DNA from 4 places in the Neobacillus sp. NPDC093182 genome. Region 1 is predicted to be linked to each of the others. Evidence: riboswitches for the same ligand, from Rfam matches in the RefSeq annotation. Region 1 holds a riboswitch; each other region holds the start of a gene.
The links. A riboswitch is a leader RNA that binds a small molecule or an ion and turns the genes downstream of it on or off. The one in region 1 is predicted to bind cyclic di-AMP.
Positions count from the first base shown of each region.

Region 1 (5,663 bases):
TGGTCCGAGCAAAATCCCTACTATCATAAAAAGGGCGACATCTGGAATTTTTGTTTTTTCAGAAAGTTTCATGGCCGCTAATCCAAAAAGAAAGACCATAGTAATCATGTATAATTCACGTTGAACAATACTCATAACGTTGGCTTCCACTTTTATCTCACCTCCTCTAGATTCTCAAATGTTAGTTTGTTCATTAAAAAGCTAATATATATTCCATTAATAAAAAAATTCTTTTAAAGAGAAGGGTAACCGTTTTCTATTTAGCTTACCAGTAAAGTTCTCTAAATGGAGTTCATAAACCGAAGACAATTGGGTATAACATAAAAAAGAATTTCAAAATTTTTTTAGGATAAATATTTTTTAAAAAGCATGATTTATTTGAATATTTAAAGGGAGTCAATAATGTGGAATTGTTTAAACGAAAAGGGAATTTAATTAGTTTGCATCCTGCCCAAATACTTGTAATAGGTTTTGGTAGTCTAATACTGTTGGGGACCCTTCTTTTCATGCTACCAATATCTACATATGAAAAAGGACGTGGACTTAGCTTCATTGATGCTTTATTTGAAGCAACTTCTGCTGTCTGTGTTACAGGTTTGGCAGTTGTGGATACTGGAACAACCTTTACCTTATTTGGTGAAATTGTTCTTCTTTGTTTGATTCAGATCGGTGGTTGGGGTTTTATGACCACAGGTATATTCATGTTTATTATCTTAGGTAAAAAGATTGGTCTGAAGGAACGTTTATTATTGCAAGATTCATTAAATGTATTTTCACTTGCTGGAGTAGTGACCCTTGTAAAGAGGATTATCCTCATTACTTTTATTGTAGAACTAATTGGTGCTACTACTCTAGCCATTCGTTGGTCATTTGAAATGCCCTTGGAGAAAGCAATTTACTATGGTATATTCCACTCTATTTCAGCCTTTAATAATGCTGGGTTCGGACTTGAACCTGACAACCTAAGCAAATGGGTAGGTGATCCGACAGTTAATATAATGGTTACCCTTCTTTTCATCACTGGGGGTATAGGTTTTACAGTAATTCTCGATCTTTTTCATAAAAAATCCTTACGCAAATTATCCCTTCATTCTAAAGTCGTATTGCTTATGACACTAATACTTAACATTATAGGACCTTTAATCATTTTGGTCTCAGAATACGATAATCCTTCGACTATTGGAAAGTTGGAGTTGGGGGATAAGCTATGGGCATCCTACTTTCAAGGAGTTGTAACAAGGACTGCCGGTTTTAATACCATTGATATTGGTGCTTTGAACTTATCTTCCCTTGTCTTCATGATGGCTCTAATGTTTATTGGTGCATCATCAGGATCTACCGGTGGTGGAATTAAAGTAACGACCTTTGCCATTATTATTTTAGCTTTTTGGACAGTAGTAACGAACCGGGATGATGTGAATATTTTTAAACGTAGAATCTCGTGGGGATTGGTAAATAAATCATTATCAATTGTTGTGACGGCAATGACTTTTATTTTCCTCATTTTCTTTTTATTAACTTTTACCGAGAAAGCTGATATGAGCAAAATATTATTTGAAACGATTTCCGCCTTTGGCACAGTAGGTTTGTCTGCAAATTTTTCGCCAGAACTTTCGCCTATAGGGAGATTTTTGATTACGATTATGATGTTTATTGGTAGGCTTGGACCTTTAACAATGGCTTTCGCTCTTTTAAATACTCGAAAAGAAGCAAAGGTTAGATATGCAGAAGAAAAAATATTAATTGGCTAGGGTTTAATCAATAATTAAGATTCTTTTGGGGTGACTAATAAACTATGGCAAAGCTCAGTTATGCTGTTATTGGACTAGGTAGATTTGGAACAAGTATTGCATCAAAGTTATTCGAAGCAGGGCAAGAAGTCATGGGGATTGATTTAGATGAAGAACGTATAGAAGATAGCAAATTATCGCTTACACACGCTGTTGTACTTGATTCTACTGAAGAGGAATCACTTAAATCAGTTGGAATTCGAAATTTTGATTATGTAATCGTAGCAATTGGTGATGACATGCAAGCTAGTATCCTAACGGTTCTCCTCTTAAAAGAAATTGGGGTACAAAAAGTAATTGCAAAAGCTCTTAACAAACGTCACGGACAAGTATTAACAAAAGTTGGAGCAGATTGGGTAATACATCCAGAAAGGGATATGGGAGAACGGGTTGCACACCAGCTCCTCTCACCTAACGTGTTGAATTATATAGAACTTTCAAGAGAATATAATATTGAAGAAATAATGATTCCTTCAGGAATAACAAGAAAAAATTTACGAGATCTAGATTTGCGAGCAAAATATAATTTGACTGCTATTGCGATTGTTAATAATGAAAATATAATCATTTCCCCATCTCCTGATCAGATTCTTCAAGAAGGGGATAAATTAGTTGTACTAGGACATCGAGATAATATTAATGAGTTTGCAAATATTAGGTGAAATGAAAGGTAATCAAGACATCCACCGAATGGGTGTCTTTTTAATTTTCGCCTGCATATAAAAAGACCGCAAGAACAATGCGGTCCATGAAGTCTTAATCGTTATTTATTGCTTCTGTATTTTGTTCATTTATATGTTTTCCATATAGCTGGTTAATTTCATTAGCTAATTCATCTAAAAATTCATCAGATAATAAAGGTTTATTTTCTTTTAACATATTAATTCCTCCTTCGAACTGGGCAAATCGTTTAAAATTACGTTTTCTGTATTCATGTTTTTTTAATCTTTTTCAAAAAAATTTATTTACTTTTGGTAAATACAGGAGTAATATAATCACAGTTTCAAAGTTCTTAAATCGCTGAAACCATATGGTACGGGGGAAACATTATCCTGGATAATTTCTCAATCCTAGGGGTGAATCCTTTTTAGGTAGGGCTACTCAAAGGTCCGAATCCGACAGCTAACCTCGTAAGCGTTAATGAGAAGGAAGGTGGAGCTTGTGATGCAAGTAAAATGATGTGTCTACAGGTCTATTAACTATGACTTGTAGACACTTTTTTTATTTCAACTTTGAAAAAAATTGTTTATTGGGCAACATATTACATAACTTATTCATTTCAAAACCTGGCGGTGAATTTTGATGTTTTCATCAATAAAAAGATTATTAATTGGAAGACCCTTGAAATCACATGAATTAGGGGAACAAAAAATCAATAAAACCAAAGCACTGGCTATACTTTCTTCCGATGCACTATCATCAGTAGCGTATGGTCCTGAACAAATATTAATCGTGTTGGTAACAATAGGAACAGCAGCATTTTGGTACTCCATTCCTATTGCAGTGGGTGTGTTAATTCTTTTAACAGCTCTCATACTGTCCTATCGGCAAATCATATTTGCTTATCCTCATGGAGGAGGTGCCTATGTTGTTTCGAAAAATAATTTAGGGGTAAATCCAGGTTTAATTGCTGGTGGCTCTCTTTTGGTAGATTATATTTTAACTGTTGCTGTAAGTGTATCTGCAGGTACGGATGCTATCACATCTGCTTTTCCTAAATTACATGACTATAATGTTGAAATTGCCATTGTATTTGTTATTCTTCTCACATTGTTGAATTTAAGAGGAGTAACGGAGTCTGCTTCTATATTAGCCTACCCAGTGTACTTATTTGTTTTAGCATTGTTCATATTAATTGGTGTCGGTCTTTTTAACATTGTAACAGGAGGAGTTGCACCTGAATTACACACCCCTATCGGGACACAAGTAGCAGGGATCAGTTTGTTTATTCTTTTAAGGGCATTTGCTTCGGGGAGTTCTGCCTTAACAGGAGTTGAAGCTATATCTAATGCAATCCCTAACTTCAAAGATCCTGCACCTAACAATGCTGCAAAAACCTTAATCTTGATGGGAATCTTGCTTGCTATCTTGTTTTCAGGAATTGTAACTTTAGCCTACTTTTACGGAACTGCTCCAAGAGGAGAGGTGACCGTTGTTTCGCAAATTGCAGAGGAAATCTTTGGACGGAATTTTATGTATTACTTTGTCCAAGGAACTACTGCTTTAATATTAATCCTTGCTGCCAACACTGGATATTCTGCATTCCCATTATTGGCGGTTAATCTTGCGAAAGATAAATTTATTCCAAGGATGTTTCTTATTAGAGGGGACCGATTAGGATATTCAAATGGCATTATTATCCTTGGGGCAGCTTCAATCCTTTTAATCCTTGCCTTTCACGCAGAAACTGAACATCTTATTCCACTTTACGCAGTTGGAGTGTTTATTCCATTCACATTGTCTCAAACAGGTATGATGGTTAAATGGCTTCGTGAAAAACCAGAGGGATGGGTCCCAAAATTTATTATTAATACAACTGGTGCATTAATTAGCCTTATCGTCACAATAATGTTCTTTTTAACTAAATTTAATCAGGTCTGGTCAATCTTAGTTTTTCTGCCTATAATTATTTTTGTTTTCCACCGAATTAAAAAACATTATGATACCCTTGGTGATCAGTTGAGGATTACCACTTGTGAGCCTGCTGTACCGATTGATGGAAATGTGATCATTGTGCCAGTGGCTGGAATTACTCATGTGGTAGAAAATTCAATTAACTATGCCAAATCGCTTAAACCAGATCAAATTATTGCCGTTTATGTCGCATTCGAAAGGGACGACGAGCATAAGTTTGAAGAAAAATGGAATAAGTGGCAGCCTGATGTAAGACTGGTGACATTGCATTCTCATTACAGAAGCATTATTACGCCTTTAACTAAATTTGTCGATACAGTGGAACATAAAGCAAGTGAAAATAATTATAAGGTTACCGTTGTGATCCCACAATTTATTCCTAAGAAAGGCTGGCACAATATTCTCCATAATCAATCTAGCTTATTGATTCGTACTTTCTTGCTTCATCGGAGTAACGTGATAATAACAACAGTACCTTTCCATTTAAAAAAGTAAAAATGAAAGCATACTTTTTGTACATTTTATGGGTACAAAAAAAAGTATGCTTTAATTTTATTTTAAAGAGAAGGGATTATTCGCCAGGAAGTAACACATTACTATTCGGTAATTAATATTGCAAGGTCATCTTTTTTAATAACAAAATCATGTGAGGGGTTAATAAGTGATTTCTCCCCTCTTTTTATTCCAACCAACATGATATTCTTATTAAAGAAATGAATATATGCATCGTTAAAGGATTTCCCCACCATCTCAATTTTAAAAGGTTCTGATGTTAAGAGTACTTGGTTATCTGAATGACTTATTAAATCGATCATAGAGGCCATTGTTGACGGAGATGATAAACTGTTAAGGATGAGTGAGCTTGCAAGAATATTGGATTGGATTATCTCATCTGCTCCTGCTCTCCTGGCATTTTCCACTTGAGCAGAAGTAAGGATTTCTGCAATGCAACGTATTTTTGGATTCATTCCCTTTACCGCTAATAACATAGTAATCGTATTCATATCTGCAAACGACTCGCTCTTATGTTGGTCGGCTGTTATCACAACACATTGAGCACCATGAATGTTTGCCTTTTTTAAAATGTCATCTTGATTGGCACGTCCTTTTATAAAATGAATATTTTTGTACTCTACAGGCATTTCATCCAGTGTTTCATCAATAAGGACTACTTTTCTTAATGGATCTTTTTTATAAATTGAGGCAATCATTTCTTTAGACCGTTCATTCCATCCTATT
Region 1 is NZ_JBIVOI010000019.1:64,570-70,232, reverse strand. Features, by position in the region: gene ACIQAA_RS27100 (cation:proton antiporter) at 1-150, opposite strand, end outside; gene ACIQAA_RS27095 (TrkH family potassium uptake protein) at 405-1,751, shown strand; gene ACIQAA_RS27090 (potassium channel family protein) at 1,796-2,452, shown strand; gene ACIQAA_RS27085 (bacitracin ABC transporter ATP-binding protein) at 2,547-2,669, opposite strand; cyclic di-AMP (ydaO/yuaA leader) riboswitch at 2,799-2,942, shown strand; gene ACIQAA_RS27080 (APC family permease) at 3,093-4,919, shown strand; gene ACIQAA_RS27075 (potassium channel family protein) at 5,021-5,663, opposite strand, start outside.

Region 2 (5,663 bases), on a different contig from region 1:
GGAGTACAGCAACGAATACAATCTTTAACTTTGGCAGGGCTTTAGGGGGATTATCTCCGATATTAGTAGGTTATATCCTGCAGCACGCAAATGTAACGGTAGCAATGACTTATCTAGCATTACTCTACTGTATCTCTTTTATAGCGATGATTAGTTTGCGAAAAGGGAATGGTAAACAGGAAGAAATCAATACATTACCTGAAGCAGTGTGACGGAATTAACAAGCCATTTTTCTCCAACATTCGTGTAGGAGGGAATGGCTTTTTATTGTAAAATAAATGAATTTTTGGAAAATAGCATTGACTCGCCCGAATGAAACATGATATAAACACAGTAAGAATTTTAGTACTTTAAAGCAAACGACTTACAATTTATGACAAAAAAGGATATACAGGAGGAATTACTTTCATGGGACATCGTAGCAAAATTTTAGACTGCACCATTCGAGATGGAGGCTTAGTTAATAATTGGGATTTCAGTGTTGAATTTGTTCAAGACTTGTACAATAGCTTAAGTGCAGCTGGTGTTGAATACATGGAGATTGGTTACAAGAACTCCCCAAAACTGCTGAATGCCACTGAGCCAAATCCATGGAGATTTCTCGACGATAACTTCTTGAAAGAAATCTTCCCTGAGAAAAAATTCACGAAGTTTTCTGCTCTAGTCGATATTGGCCGTGTAGATCCGAATGATATTTTACCACGTGAACAAAGTGTTTTAGATATGATTCGAGTTGCATGCTATATCCGAGAAGTAGATAAAGGGTTAGAGCTTGTACAAATGTTTCATGATTTGGGTTATGAGACTTCACTTAATATTATGGCTTTATCGAGCGTACCTGAAAAGCAGCTTACGAAAGCTTTTGATATGGTGAGGGAAAGTCCTGTAGATGTTGTATATATCGTTGATTCTTTCGGAAGCTTGGATCCAACGGATATTGAGCACCAAGTAAAGAAATTCCAAGAGCTGATCCCTAACAAACATCTTGGAATTCATACACATAATAACATGCAGTTAGCATTCGCCAATACATTAGCGGCAATGCAAAACGGGGTTACATACCTGGATTCATCTGTTTATGGCATGGGCCGTGCTGCAGGTAACTGTAACACAGAACTTCTTGTAAGCTACATCCAAAAGCCAAGCTATGAACTGAAGCCTGTATTAGAAATGATTGAAAAGCACATGCTGGAAATGCGCCAAAAATGGGAGTGGGGTTACATCATTCCTTATATGATTTCTGGTGTACTAAATGAACATCCACGTGTCGCCATGGCTTACCGTGACAGCGCCGATCGTGATAAATTTGTCGATTTTTATGACAAGGTAACATCACCGGAAGTTTCTGTTGCCCCAGCGACGAAATAGGTTAAACAGAAAACAAGTACCTCTCATGATAGAGGTACTTGTTTTCTGCTCACTTTTTTAATCCCCGATATTTTGCTGTTGTTAATTCTTGAATATATTCCTCAAGCTCAGGCATTTCCATCTCTTTCGCTATTTGTATGGATGATTCGATATCGTATGGAACTCGAACAAGCTGTATTGAAAATACTCCATTTTCTCTTTGGTTATATTCTCCTTCAAGAATGGCATAGGAGGCTTGAGTGAGATCAAGCGGATTTCCTACACTGCCCACGTTACACAATGTCTTACCTTTAATATTTTGCTGGTAGGCATTATGAATATCTCCATAACAAACAACATCAGGCTCTCTTTTACCTGCTATATTTTCTGTGTGTTCGGTGTTTTCGAACATACTTAAACGACGTTCAACAGAGTCCCAGGGCTGGATTCTTTCATACACACTCCGAGGTGAAGCATGGAACATTCTAACTAGTTTTCCGCTCATGATAAATTCTATTGAAAACGGCAGTTCTTCTAAATCATTCATTTGTATTTCCGTTAATTGGTTTTGATGCCATTTGATTGTGTTAGACTCTTGGGGTTTAGGAAAGAAATCATCCCAATTGCCTCGAACCACCATTTCACAATGCTTTTGGATCATTTGTATTGCTATGCTTGATTGTGGTCCTTTACCGACTAAATCACCTAAACAAATAATTCTTTTAATGTGTCTAGCATCGATATCCTCAAGCACCGATTCTAGTGCAGGGATATTTCCGTGAATGTCTGAAATAATAGCGATTTTATCCATCTTTATAAGACTCCTAACGATTTATATAAAATCAATAATTCTCCATTTGTCCCTGATTTCCTGTATATTTCCCGAAATTGGCAAAAAGAAAGATGTTTTTATATTATTATGCAAAATAATTTGGCATAGAGCAAAAAAACTTTGCAGTAATTCCACTTATAGAAATAGGTAAATGTATATATTCTATGGAAATCTGGTTGGCACAATAATTGCATTAAAGAAGAACAAGATATAAAACTATTTTATGTTGCCAATAGTGAATATCGGTAAATAAGAAACTGAATTGATTTATCAGAAATAATCAGAAGGTTCAGTTTAAACATTTAAAAAATTAAAGTGAGGGATGTTGATGTGGGTTATTACCGTATATTCGGAAAAGAGTATTCAAATGTTTGAGTTCGATAATCAAGAGGAAGCAAGAGCTACTTACCAGAGTATAAAAGGGTGTAAATTTCTCAGTGAAGTGATCTACTATAATGATTTTGATGTAGTTAAATAAAATATTATACAAAATTTTCTGATTTTTAGAAGTATTTACAGTGTTTTTGGGGAGTTTAGGTTATTTTTATATTTTTGCAAAAAAACATTTTACTTTTCTTAAGATAGTAACTATTATAATAATGAAAATAGTTTCAAATTTCTAAATCGCTGAAACCGTTTAGGCACGGGGGAACCATATGGATTTAATCAATCCAAGGGGTGAATCCTTTTTAAGGTAGGGCTACTCAGGAGGCCCGAATCCGACAGCTAACCTCGTAAGCGTTTATGAGAAGGAAGGTGGAACTTGTGACACGTTATAAGAAGTGTCTACAAGTCTATTTACCATGACTTGTAGACACTTTTTTGTTCCTTTAATAGATTTTCCACGAGGGGGATATTACTTTTTAAAAAGAAAAAGCATTCATCTGTTTGTAACCGTTTTCTATTAAAAAATGAAAGGGCTGAAGTAAATGTTACCAGAGCGCGAAATTGAAAAATTCCAGCAAACTGTAGGTCAACAAAGTGAACAGACATTAAAACGCGAGTTAAAATCCAGGCATTTAACAATGATTTCAATCGGAGGAGCGATTGGTACTGGACTGTTCCTTAGCAGCGGCGCAGCCATCAGCACAGCCGGCCCCGGGGGAGCATTGCTAGCATATGCAATAGTGGGCGCAATGGTCTTTTTTATCATGACTAGTTTAGGAGAAATGGCTGCTTTTATGCCCGTAAGCGGTTCCTTTAGCACGTATGGAACGAAATTTGTGGATCCAGCATTTGGTTTTGCGATTGGATGGACCTACTGGTTTAGCTGGGCGATGACCATTGCTGCTGAATTAGCCGCCTCAACCATGATCATGAAATTTTGGTTTCCGGATAGTCCTTCTTGGGTATGGAGTGCATCATTTTTGGCGCTTATTTTTCTATTAAACTATTTATCTGTTAAGGGTTATGGGGAAGGGGAATATTGGCTATCCTTAATTAAGGTATCAGCGATCGTACTATTTATTATTGTTGGCTTGCTAATGATTTTCGGCATTATGGGAGGAGAAGCAGTAGGGTTTAAAAACTTTACAGTGGATAAAGCTCCTTTTTCAGGCGGTATTTTAAGTGTTTTTATTGTTTTTATTGCAGCAGGTTTTTCTTTCCAAGGTACCGAAATCGTGGGGGTTACGGCAGGTGAAAGTAAGGATCCTGCAAAAAATGTACCAAAAGCGATTAAAAATGTTTTCTGGAGAATCCTAATTTTTTATATTTTGGCGATTGCTGTCATCGGGCTTCTTATTCCTTATAATAATCCGAATTTACAAAATGATAATGTGATGGTAAGTCCATTTACCCTTATTTTTGAAAAGGCTGGGATTGCCTTTGCTGCTTCACTCATGAATGCTGTTATTTTAACTGCTTTATTATCAGCTGGTAATTCTAGTCTATATGCTTCAACACGCATGTTGTATTCGATGGCGAAGACGGGACAAGCGCCGAAGATTTTTGGACAACTTAACAACCGTGGAGTTCCCGTTGCAGGTATTATTCTAACCTGTGCTATAGGTGCGCTTGCCTTTTTGGCTTCATTTTTCGGTGATGGTATGGTCTATATTTGGTTAATGAACGCGATCAGTATAACTGGATTTATCTTCTGGCTCGGTATTTCCATCAGTCATTATCGATTCCGAAAAGCCCTTATCGCTCAAGGGCATTCGCTAGACATGTTACCCTATAAGGCAAAATGGTTTCCAATTGGGCCAATCTTCGCCATCGCTTGTGGAATTATCGTTATATTAGCTCAAAATTTCCAAGCTTTTCTTGCCGACCAGATAGATTGGGGCGGTGTAGTAGCGGCATACTTAGGCATTCCGTTTTTCCTTAGTTTATATTTTGGCTATAAACTGATTAAGAAAACGAAAATGGTTAAACTTGAGGATGTAGAGTTTGACTTTGACAAAAAATATAATTAATCTAAAACGGATTTTATGGGAATTTATTTAAAAAGTGGTTCCTTTCTTACTTTACTTATTGGATTAATTGGAGTAAAATTTAGAAAATTCATCAATAATGTTAATTTGCCGATTGGACATCCAAAGGCTCCTTTACGCATTCCGCATAAAGGAGCCTTTTTTATTGATTAAAACTGGAAAGGGGTCGAGGGAATTGAATATTGATCATCTTGAAGCATTTATGTATGTAGTCCACCTGGAGGGTATTCATAAAGCTGCTGAAGCACTGTATTTATCACAGCCAACCGTTACAGCGAGAATTAAAACGTTAGAACGTGATCTTGGCATTGATTTGTTTTTGCGTAAGGGAAGAAGTTTGACATTATCTGAGGAAGGAAAAGCTTTTATCCCATATGCAGAGCAAATTATTCGTACCTATGATCAAGGGAAGAAACGATTGAAGAAGGAAGATAATCCTGAAGAAATTATCATTGGGGCTAATATTATTACTTCTCAATACTTTATTCCTTTTGCCCTTCCTTTCTTGAAGAAAGCAAATCCTCAATTACGTTTTAAATTTTATTCGGCGACAAACGATGTATTGCTCGATAAACTTCTTCAGAAGCAGGTCGATATCGCCTTTATGAAGGATGTTACCCATCGTGGAATACAAAAGCATGAGCTTCTAAATAATTCTGTCCGTTTGGTCGTTTATCCTGGCCATGACTTTCAATTTCAAGAGAATTTAACTGTTAAGCAGCTAGCTAGTGAACCCATGGTATTTTTTGAATGCGGCGCTTTTGACTGGAATCGGATTCATAAATTATTTGAAATGGCCAATGTTAATCCTCGCATAGAATTTTTAGTCGACCATCTTGAAGTAGCAAAATCTATTATTCTAAGTGGACATGGCATAGGGTTTTTACCATACCTATGCATTAAAGATGAGCTTCAGAGAGGCAGCCTGATTGAAGTAGATGTTTCTCATATTCTTCAAATTAACCAGCATATTTTTGCGACACACTTGAATAATGGTTTTATGTACCCCGAGTTCTGGAATGATATTCTTCGGTCTGTTAAAGAATTTG
Region 2 is NZ_JBIVOI010000017.1:23,126-28,788, reverse strand. Features, by position in the region: gene ACIQAA_RS25650 (MFS transporter) at 1-212, shown strand, start outside; gene ACIQAA_RS25645 (aldolase catalytic domain-containing protein) at 409-1,368, shown strand; gene ACIQAA_RS25640 (metallophosphoesterase family protein) at 1,418-2,158, opposite strand; cyclic di-AMP (ydaO/yuaA leader) riboswitch at 2,795-2,935, shown strand; gene ACIQAA_RS25635 (amino acid permease) at 3,109-4,596, shown strand; gene ACIQAA_RS25630 (LysR family transcriptional regulator) at 4,790-5,663, shown strand, end outside.
Region 2: linked by a shared signal. The riboswitch ahead of ACIQAA_RS25635 (amino acid permease) and the one ahead of ACIQAA_RS27080 (APC family permease) in region 1 are both predicted to bind cyclic di-AMP.

Region 3 (5,663 bases), on a different contig from region 1:
GGTGTCCCTCCATCCTCTCGAAGCTCGATGTCCTTAATGTATTGATGTCCACCCCAAGGATTAGTCCAAGTAACCGTTCCTCCTCCAGGATGGTCTGGTACCTTATTTGTATAAATTCTTTTATCAAAAAGTAAAACGCCGCTCGTACCGGGTCCGCCTAAAAATTTATGTGGAGAAAAGAGAATGGCATCGAGTTTTTCCATCTGATCCTTCGGGTGCATATCAATCTTCACATACGGTGCAGAGGCGGCAAAATCTACAAAGCAAAGTCCACCATGCTTATGCATGATTTTTGCCAGCTGATGATATGGTGTTTGTATTCCTGTAACGTTCGAGCATGCTGTAAAGGAACCTATTTTGACAGCTCTATCCCGATATTGGGACAGAAGCTGCTCAAGATGATTAATATCTACATTTCCTTTCGAGTCCGGTCTGATCATCTCAACGTCTGCTAAGGTCTCCAGCCATGAAGTGTGGTTGGAATGGTGCTCCATATGAGTGAGAAAAACCACTGGTCTATCCCTCTCAGAAAGCTTTATTTTGTCTTTCCATTGCTCTGGTACTCTAATACCCAATAATCTCTGTAGTTTATTCATTACCGACGTCATTCCAAAACCGTCAAGAATGAGGGCGTCATTCTCATCAGCATTTATATGTTCCTTAATAATCCTTCTTGATTGATTATAAATTCCGGTCATCATTAGACTGGTAATGTTGGATTCCGTATGCGTATTCGCCATAAACGGGCCAAATACCTCCGAGATTTTTTGTTCAATGGGTCGAAATAATCTTCCACTTGCTGTCCAATCTGCATAAATAATCGGTTTCTTTCCATACGGTGAGTCAAATTCTTGATCAATGCCGATGATCCCAGACCGAAACTTATTAAAATAATCCTCTAGATTTTCCGGCAGACGATACCACTTGCTTCCGATCCTTGCAGTAATCATACTTCAGCACCTCTCGATAAAATCCTGCTAATTATTATATGCAAAATTCTTTTCACTTGCCGACGATTCTCAATTAATGATAAAAAAAGCCTGATCCATATGGACCAGACTATATTACTATTTATAAATTTGTATTCTTTGACGATTCCTTGCGATTTACTTCATCAATTTTTTGAACAAACATGTGAAAAACGCGCTGCTTCTCTTCTAAGTCTTTTATATATTCCTTTAATTGATTATAACTTTCCTCAAACGGTTTATGATACCTTTGCCGTATACTTTCAATAATTTCCTCGTTCACTGTTGATTGGATGACTTGCTTGGTAATCCCGTATTTATAAGAGTATACCTTTAACTCTTGTGCCACTTCTTCATATTCTTTATCTATTTCTGTAAGGACTACTGAAATGTCATCCTTCCACTCTTCTAGTGATTTCTGTAAATAAGATTTTACCATTGTTTCTTCCATTACTGCACCCGCCCTAATAAAGTCTCAAGATAACTTTATTATACTGGTGATTGGTTTCATAATAATTTCTAGTAGTTTACAAAGCTATATCAATTAATAGGAAATTTTTCCGATTTACATAAATAACTAGGTTAATAGACACACATTATGAAACGGCATTAATCATGATAGGGACACTTTGTGTAATATTATTTGCATTTCCCAAATCAATATTGATCATTAAGGAATACTGAAAGGTATTTTGATTATGTTGAATTTCATCTGGAACATCGAGTAAAAAGGTAATCTTTCCAGTTTGGTTTGGACTACATTCAAGAGAACAGAAAACGGAATGACTATTTAAAGTTTCTTCTACAAATGCCTGTGAATCAATCCCTACTAGATCGATATCATATCTCTTAATTTTATTTTTTAATAGGCCGCCTGTTATCTCAATGGTACCATTTATGACACTTCCTGCTTCATAAACTTGCTTATCCAAATGGACATTCGTTTTGGGCAAACCAATTTTTAATTTTGTTAAATAATCTTTTAATGTCATTTTCTCCACCTGTTCCCTAAAATAGGCATAATAAAAGACCAGCAATAGTAATCAAGATGCTTAATATGTTTAAAAACAAAAAAGCCCCTGTACTTGGCGGTCCATGACCTCCTTCGCTTTAGCCGACGAAGTTAGCTGACGGGTAGGATGGCGAAAGATCGTTCTCATCCTTTCTACATTGTAGAATTAACCCCAATTAATTGGTTCCTCCGTACCCAACCAAGTTGCTGGGTTTTGGCCGAATATTAAATTCATGATGATTATGAGGCTTATTTTATCCCCAACTAGAATCGTTGTAAAGAGTGATATTTACTTAAATTAACCGTTTAAACTCCAAATTTAAATAAAAACAAAGACTTTTCTATTGATTGCTCATGAATCATCGATATCTTGTAGCATAGTTTAACTTTAAAAGCTCCTATCTGTTAATTAATTCAGCGAATTCATCAAGGTTAGTGGAATACTTTATATAAATTCTTGGTAAAAATAAGAGTTCGTTTTTTAGCCCTTTTTTAGTATAGAGTGCTGGTGTAGTAGTCAAACCAAATGTATAATATTTTTTCACTTCTAAACCAACGCGTTCATTGAAGTTTCCATAAGGATAAGCAAGAGCTATAACTGGTTTTCCTGTCATTTTTTCAATTTTTTCCTTCGAGCCTTTTAATTCGTATTGAAGATTCTCTAATTTTGTCAAATCTGGATGAGTAGCTGTGTGGGACTGAACAGAAATCAATCCGGACTCAGCCATCATTTTTAAATCAGTTTGAGATAATCGGTTCGAATATCCGATAAAATCAGAAATAACAAAAAAGGTTGCTGTCGGTTTAAATTTATCATCCCTAAGTTTTTGAAGAATCTCAAACGCATTTTGATTATTTTTATAACCATCATCAAGTGTAATAAAAATAGGTTTGTTCACTTTACTTATATCAGTCCAGCGTTCAAATGTTAATAATGTATATCCGTTATTTTTCAAGTAAACCATCTGTTTTTCGAAATTCTCTGGTGTAACAAATAACTCCTTAGAGCCTTTGCCATTGTATTCATCAATTGAATGGTAAATTAATATTGGAACCTTCTGCTGTGCAAGCGCATCCCCTGGAAGGCTAATTAACAACAGAATGACGATTACAACTCTTAACATAAAACAAACCCCCTTTTTTGCCGATCTTATCACGACTATTATTCCCAGAATATTTAATCTACACGTTATTAATGTTAAACTAAGAAAACATACTTAATAAAAGGAGCCGTTCAATGTTTGAGTATAAAGTTTTATTTTTAGATATTGATGGAACCATCATCAAGCCCGATGATTCCATTGATCAAACTACAGTAAAAGCAATTCGGCAGGTTCAACAGAAAGGAATAGAGGTTTTTTTAGCAACTGGGAGACCATTACACGAAATCAGAGATCTTGCAGATGAGTTAAAGGTAAACTCGCTTGTCGGATATAATGGTGCTTTTGCCATTTATCAAGGTAAGGACCTCTTCCAGGAACCAATGAAAAAGGAAAGTGTTAAACAATTCATCGACATAGCGAAAAAAAACCAGCATGAAATTGTTTTGTATACGAAAGATGAAAATATATTCACTGACTTAGAAGCAGATTGTGTGAAAGAATTTATTGTGAAGTTCCACTTACATAAAAACAAACCTTATTTACCGTCCAATGATTATGAGATTCTGGGAATGACTTTAATCAACTTAGAACCAAAGGATACTGTTTTATATAAGATCGAGGACCAAATCCACTTATCCCAAGTAAACCTTGATGGAATGCTTCATTGTTATGATGTAATTAGAGACAAGGTCAATAAAGGGATTGCGATTCAATACATACTCAACCATCTCGGCCTGTCAAAGGAAAATGCTATAGCGTTTGGAGACGGCTTAAATGATAAAGAAATGCTGATGAGTGTTGGTGAAGGTTTTGCTATGGGAAATGGTCATCCTGACCTCTTTCAATATGCTAAACATAAAACGACAACCGTAAATAATTCAGGAATTTATAACGGATTAAGAACTCTAGGGATTGTTGAGTAAACAAAAGCTGTGCATTGCGCACAGCTTTTTTTGCATGAATTTGTTGGTATTTCGTGTTATACGTCTTGTTTTGATAGCTTTTGTCACCCTGCAGGAAAATGGGGGGCTTCATAGAGAATTTACTATCAATAGCTGTTTTACCGTAAATTAGATAGAAGGGATTTGAACACTTATGAGAACTTTCACATTAAAGGAAGTTTCCAAAAAAATAAATGTTAAACCTGCTACATTGAAGAAATGGGAAGAGGAACTAGAGGAATACCTTGAAATTCCACGTACAAAACAAGGAGCCAGAATATATTCACAGGTAGAAATTGATTTACTATTAGAAATTAAGTATATGTATGAAAACAAACTGAGTACCGCAATGATTTTACAAACATTGCAAAATGGCAGCGAATTTGTAGAAGATGAAGAAGAAGAGATATCCGAACCTCCAGCCTCAACCCTGGCAATCTTGCCTCAAGAAGTACCCCCCGTTTCGAATGAAGATCTTGCCATTAAGAATGCCGATCAATTTTTCGATGCGATGGACCAATATAAACAAACATTCTTAAATGAAGTAAAAGAGGAAATACGAAGTGTTCTTCGTAAGGAAGTAGTTGAAGAGGTTAAAAAGGAAATTGCAGATGGCGCTCATTATACAGTGAATACTATTTCTGAATCGATAACCAAGTCTACAGCAACTACAAAAGCTGAGTTTCAACAACTATCTGGTCATCTTGAAAAAAATGCGGAGCAGACAACTGAGAGACTATTATATTTATCCAAAAGTATTGCCAATGCCTCTCACGAAACTTCAGAAGAGATTTATACACTTTCGAAGCAGTTATCTCAATCTGCAGAAGAACTTGCCCATTACGTAGATATTACAAATACAGAAATCTTTAACCTTTCAGAAACGATTGAAATCGACCGCTTAGAGCGCGGAAAAGAACGGGACCAATTCCGCCATGAAGTTACACAAAGAGAAGCTGCCTTTCAGGATTTATTAACAAGTTTTCGGGATGTAGCTGCGGCAAAAGAAAAGAAATGGTGGAAATTCTGGGAGTAATAAGCAATGACGCTTGCTGCTAAAGTCAAATTTTTCAAGCGGGGGGAATGATGATGAATACAAACCAAGTTGCAAAATTATTAGGAGTTTCAGCTAGTACCATTCAGCGATGGGTAAAACAGCTAGAACTGCCGATGGAGCGGAACGAACGAGGACATTATCATTTTAATGACGAAGATATTGAACTTCTAAAAAATATCCAGACACAAATCCAAAATGGAACCTTACTTCAAGAAATTGCTCCTGTACAAGAAAAGAAGACCAGGAAAGGAACAGTAAAAGCGATTGAAGGCAATGCTGAGCTTGAAAGATTGTATTCGATTGTCAGTGAATTGGAAGCAAAGGTGAATTCAAAAGCAGACTCTGTTGCCTCCTATCAGCTGCTGCAGCACCGCCGAGAAATAGAAGAATTACAGAGCCAAGTTATAGACTTAACAAAACAAGTACAATCCCTGCAAGCACAGCTTCATGAGATTACGAAAACCACCCTGCCAGAAAAACCGTTAGTTTTAGAGCAAGGCAAGCTTAACAGAAAAAAGAAGAAATTTGTAAGTTCGTTATTTGGATTTTTAGGGTAACTAGTAAAGCATAAGCGCCTTGCCA
Region 3 is NZ_JBIVOI010000022.1:41,104-46,766, forward strand. Features, by position in the region: gene ACIQAA_RS28795 (aminotransferase class V-fold PLP-dependent enzyme) at 1-950, opposite strand, end outside; gene ACIQAA_RS28800 (hypothetical protein) at 1,072-1,419, opposite strand; gene ACIQAA_RS28805 (sporulation protein) at 1,565-1,960, opposite strand; cyclic di-AMP (ydaO/yuaA leader) riboswitch at 2,066-2,210, opposite strand; gene ACIQAA_RS28810 (polysaccharide deacetylase family protein) at 2,379-3,104, opposite strand; gene ACIQAA_RS28815 (HAD family hydrolase) at 3,218-4,006, shown strand; gene ACIQAA_RS28820 (MerR family transcriptional regulator) at 4,179-5,060, shown strand; gene ACIQAA_RS28825 (MerR family transcriptional regulator) at 5,114-5,638, shown strand.
Region 3: linked by a shared signal. The riboswitch ahead of ACIQAA_RS28805 (sporulation protein) and the one ahead of ACIQAA_RS27080 (APC family permease) in region 1 are both predicted to bind cyclic di-AMP.

Region 4 (5,663 bases), on a different contig from region 1:
AAGAAGACAAAAGTTATTTTCCTTTGGGGTAATCAGCTTAAGTGATAAAATAACGGCAGAACATATTTTTTTTAATGAACAGCAGTAACGGTTGGAAGGAGAGGAACCAATGGATAAAGGAGTTATTGTCTATACAACAAACGACTGTATCGAGTGTACGATGGTCAAAAAAGTACTTACTGAGGAAGGCATTCCTTTTGAAGTTAGAGATATATCAATTAACGCGGATTATCAACAAGAAGTGGAAAAGTACGGCTATCTAGGCGTTCCAGTAACGGTGTTAGGAAATAAAGCTGTTAAGGGTTTTACGAATGAATTAAAGGAAATTATCGAAACAGCAAAAAAGAGCTAATGTTTAGTTAGCTCTTTCGATATATTAAAAACCTGTTAGCTTTTTAGCATAAAGCATATTGGTTTTTAGAATCTCATAGTAAAGCCCCGGATATCCTGCTACTAACGCAATATCGTGTGATGGGTTGCAATGGTCAATTTCTGTAAGCCAAATATCACCTAATTCTCCTACCGTAATATCAACAGCTGCGTTTGCAAAATGTACGTCCATACCTTCAATTTCTTTTACACAATCAATGGCAATATGGTGCAGTTCCTCATAGGTTAAAGAAGCATGCAAATCACTTTGCTGCAAGAAATCTTTTACGATTTCTTTTTCAAATTTCACCAATGGCAGTAATCTGCCATCATTTTTTACCGATTGGTCTCCTCTCGTAAACGAACCCATTACCTGCCATTCACCTGAGTGATTTTTAACCGTAATAAACCTTATAGTGATGGTTCGATATCCTGTTACATCAATGGATTCTTGGATGATGTTTTCTCCCTCTTTAAAATATTTACTAAAGATAGAATAGGCTTGGTCCCGATTATTAAATCTATAATTCTTTGATTCCATATTTGCTAAATTCGTTATAACGAGAGAGTTTGAATCTTTTAGTAATATTCTATATGTCTGTCGGTTGGCGCTGTTTAGAGGCTTCACCGTTAAATTAGGAAATTTCTTTAAAAAGTAGTATAGATCTTGTGGTGATCCATAAAGATTTGTATCGGGAAGATAACATTTTACCCCGATGGAACCTGCCAATTTCTTATGAATACTCCATCGATTAAGAAAGAAATCATTAAAAACCACATTGCCGATAATCGATTTGAAATGTTGAATCCATGCAGTGCTTACGGAAGATGTCATCACAAAAATAGAGGCTGGATATGGGTAAGTTCCTTCTTCCCATTGTTTTGTCCGAGGATTATAAAGATAGCCTTTAACTTGATGGTTAACTTTATCAACATGGTCAAGAGAAAAGACTAGGATGGCACCCTTAATTTCACGATAAAGTAACACATAATCACGAAGATGATCGAGATATTTCTTAATCGAGCTTTGATAATAACCTGCAAGTAAACCGATAAAGGGTCCAATTTGTAGTTCGTTGCCATTCTGCTTGATTTCAAGGCTGCAATGCTGTGGTATATTCAGCATGTCCAAAATATCTTCAGATAGGCTTGCCCCATTTAGTGGCAGTTCATCAGAGATGTCAACAATAGATTGATAGGTGTTTGCTCCAAATCTGATTTTTCTAGCCGTAATTTGAGTAATTCCCATTGATTCTGCTAACTTGGGATGTAACGTTAAAATCCCTCTGTTAGAGGTGTTTCTTGATAGCAGAATAACATTTTCCATTTTAATTCCCCCCAACCATAATATTGGATAAGTTATTATATGTACAATAACGAAGAGTGTCTTAAAAATGGGGGGGATTCTTACAAATTGGACAAGTGTACCATTGTTATCTTGAAATATGTTTGGAGGCTTATTCGTCTTGTTTATGATTGTTTTTATCTTCGTTTTCTTCAACAGGGTGACCGTATAGCTCATTGATTTCATTAGCTAATTCATCTAAAAATTCATCTGATAAAAGCGGCTTTTTCTTTTTAGACATATATAATTCTCCAATCTTTATTTTTTTATAAAATTTTCATTTACATTTAAGAAACACAGGAGTATGATAATCACAGTTTCATATTTCTAAATCGCTGAGACCAGAATTGGTGCGGGGGACCCATTCAATGGATAGTATATCCAAGGGGTGAATCCTTTAAAAGGTAGGGCTACTCAAGGCCCGAATCCGACAGCTAACCTCGTAAGCGTTAATGAGAAGGAAGGTGGAGCTTGTGAGACAAGTTTATTAATGTCTGCAGGTCTATTTAACTTTGACTTGCAGGCATTTTTTTGTGCTTTTTTAGGGTGAATTAACAACTAATAACTTTATAGAAAATTCGGTGGTGCAGACAATGGTTTCTTCGGTCAAAAGATTATTAATTGGCAGACCTTTAAAGTCAACAGAATTAGGGGAACAAAAGCTCAATAAAACAAAAGCGCTGGCAATTCTTTCGTCAGACGCATTATCGTCGGTAGCTTACGGACCGGAACAAATACTGATAGTGCTCGTAACCATTAGTGCTGCGGCCTTTTGGTACTCCATTCCGATTGCAATCGGTGTATTAGTTTTATTAGTTGCCTTAATTTTATCCTATCGACAAATAATTTTTGCCTACCCGCATGGCGGAGGAGCCTATGTAGTTTCAAAGGAAAATTTGGGTGTGAATTATGGGCTGATATCGGGAGGTTCACTCCTTGTTGACTATATTTTAACGGTGGCAGTTAGTGTGTCAGCCGGAACAGATGCCATAACATCAGCCTTTCCTGCATTTCATGACCATAATGTGGGTATTGCGATTATTTTTGTCATCTTGATCACTACTTTAAACTTAAGAGGTGTAACGGAGTCTGCTTCTATTTTAGCATATCCTGTATATTTATTCGTGCTCGCTTTATTTATTTTAATTGGCGTGGGAATATTTAATATTCTAACGGGGCAGGTTCCAGCAGAATTGCATACACCAGTTGGAACTCCTATTGCAGGGATATCTTTATTTTTGCTCTTAAGGGCATTTGCTTCAGGCAGTTCAGCTCTTACTGGAGTTGAGGCGATATCGAATGCGATTCCGAACTTTAAAGATCCAGCTCCAAATAACGCTGCTAAAACTTTGGCTGCAATGGGAGGATTACTGGCGATATTATTTTCGGGAATTGTATTGTTAGCCTATTACTATGGGATTACTCCGAATGAAAAGGTTACAGTCGTTTCCCAAATTGCGGAGCAAACATTTGGACGAAACTTTATGTATTTCTTTATACAAGGCACAACCGCATTAATCTTAATTCTTGCTGCAAATACAGGATATACAGCTTTTCCACTGCTGGCAGTCAATCTTGCAAATGATAAGTTTATTCCAAGAATGTTTAAGATTAGAGGTGACCGATTAGGGTATTCTAATGGAATTATTACATTAGGTTTAGCTTCGATCTTGCTAATTATCTTTTTCAAAGGACAAACGGAGCACTTAATTCCACTTTATGCGGTTGGGGTCTTTATTCCGTTTACCTTATCCCAAACGGGGATGATGTTAAAATGGCTTCGTGAAAAGCCACAGGGCTGGATGTCTAAGCTTATCATTAATACGATGGGTGCTGTTATCTGCTTTGTCGTAACGATTATGTTCTTTTTAACTAAGTTTGCACAGGTATGGCCTGTCTTAGTGTTCTTACCAGTGATTGTGTTTGTCTTTTACCGAATTAGAAAGCATTATGAAGCAGTGGGAGAGCAGCTCAGATTAAATTGTGACGAACCTGCAGTGCCAATAGAGGGGAATGTGATTATTGTTCCTGTAGCTGGTATTACGCAAGTGGTAGAAAACTCACTTAATTATGCAAAATCCTTAGGTGCGGATCAAGTACTCGCAGTCTATGTTTCCTTTGAAAGGGACGATGAAAAGAAATTTGAAGAAAAATGGAATAAGTGGCAGCCTGATATTAGACTCGTAACCCTTCACTCACATTACCGGAGTATCATTCAACCTTTAACTAAATTTGTTGATACGGTGCAGCACAAAGCAAGTGAAGCAAACTACAGGGTAACTGTCATCATTCCACAGTTCATACCGAAAAAGGGCTGGCACAATATTCTGCACAACCAATCCAGCTTATTAATAAAAGCATACCTGTTATATAAACGAAACGTAATTATTACCACAGTTCCATACCATCTAAAAAAATAATTAAAAGAGCAGACTCCATTTTGGGAGCTGCTCAATTTTCGTTTTCAGGATTCGTGAAGATACATCCGGGAACCTCAAAGGTTAGACCATTCGCGGTTAAAGTGATCGAACAGATCGCAGTACCAATGATTGTTTCATGCAGAAAATGTATGTTTGATAGAACGGCATTGTCATGAAAGTTGACTCCAGAGGCTTGTCCTTCGGCTGTTAATATCATACCGGTACCGCCGCCGGATACGGATTCATATGTTGGCAAACCGGGTGCTGCGGATTTAAAAACAAAGCTATTGTTTTGATTAATATCGTCACCATAAAGAATGGAAATAAAACAGTTATTGGCTGTACAATCAACATCACATATTCGTGCAGATACCGTAATTATGCCGCTAGAAGGGAACCGATTGATTAAGGTTTCGACGGGTACGGCGGTTGCCGATACTTTTGCACGACAGTTACAACTTTCCATAAAACACCTCTCATTCACAATATTACTTATATATATGAAACAGCTTGTCTTTTGGATTGGACAAGAAGTGGAGTAAAATGGAAATAAACAAATAATATTAATTATTAGGGAACACTTTTTTGTGCTGCGGTTTGATTGGAAGTACCATAGTATGGGAAAATATGGAGAGGTGATAAAAAATGTTGAAATTTGATTTACATACACATCATGATCGGTGTGGGCATGCAAGGGGAGGCATTCGAGAATATATCGAAGCCGGTATAAAAAAGGGGTTAAATATTATCGGGATTTCTGACCATACCCCTTATTTTTCAAGTAAAGAAGACCATCCGTTTCCTCACATAACCATGGCAGCAAGCCAATTTCCTGAATATGTAGAGGAGGTCTTGAAGTTAAAACAAGAGTATTCTGGGAAAATTGAAGTACTATTAGGAATTGAGGCTGATTTCTTTCCTGAATATGTAGAAAACTATCGTCTGTACTTTGACCGCTATCCATTTGATTATATTATTGGATCTGTTCATCACGTAGATGGGGTGAGCATTTTTAAAAAGGACCGCTGGGAAGGGATGAGTTCTAAAGACCAAATAACGACCAAAGAATCCTATTATTCATTAATTGAACAATCTGCGCGCAGCGGCATGTATCAAATTCTTGGTCATATTGATGCGATGAAAGGCTTCTATCCTGACTTTTCAAACATTCAAACAGCTGCAGTCGAACACACACTAAAGGTCATAGCGGAATGCGATGTCGCTATTGAAATTAACACCTCAGGAAAAACCAAATACGTGGGGGGCTGGTACCCAGCCGATGACATTTTAGAAATGGCACTCCATCACGGAGTAAAAGTCACCTTCGGCTCAGACGCCCACGACCCAGAGCGAGTCGGCGACGAATTCGAAATCGTCCAAGCCCGCCTCAAACAAATAGGCTTCAAAGAATGGGTTTACTTTAAAGAACGAAACAGATATGCAGTAAAACTATGAATAAATGCATAAATGGTGACAGGCACCAAAAGGCAAAAAAAATGTAATGGAAACTAGTCCATTACATTTTTTCT
Region 4 is NZ_JBIVOI010000029.1:2,212-7,874, forward strand. Features, by position in the region: gene ACIQAA_RS31275 (metallophosphoesterase family protein) at 1-88, shown strand, start outside; gene ACIQAA_RS31280 (glutaredoxin family protein) at 110-352, shown strand; gene ACIQAA_RS31285 (YheC/YheD family protein) at 377-1,696, opposite strand; gene ACIQAA_RS31290 (bacitracin ABC transporter ATP-binding protein) at 1,827-1,955, opposite strand; cyclic di-AMP (ydaO/yuaA leader) riboswitch at 2,038-2,178, shown strand; gene ACIQAA_RS31295 (APC family permease) at 2,308-4,134, shown strand; gene ACIQAA_RS31300 (hypothetical protein) at 4,166-4,600, opposite strand; gene ACIQAA_RS31305 (histidinol-phosphatase) at 4,783-5,589, shown strand.
Region 4: linked by a shared signal. The riboswitch ahead of ACIQAA_RS31295 (APC family permease) and the one ahead of ACIQAA_RS27080 (APC family permease) in region 1 are both predicted to bind cyclic di-AMP.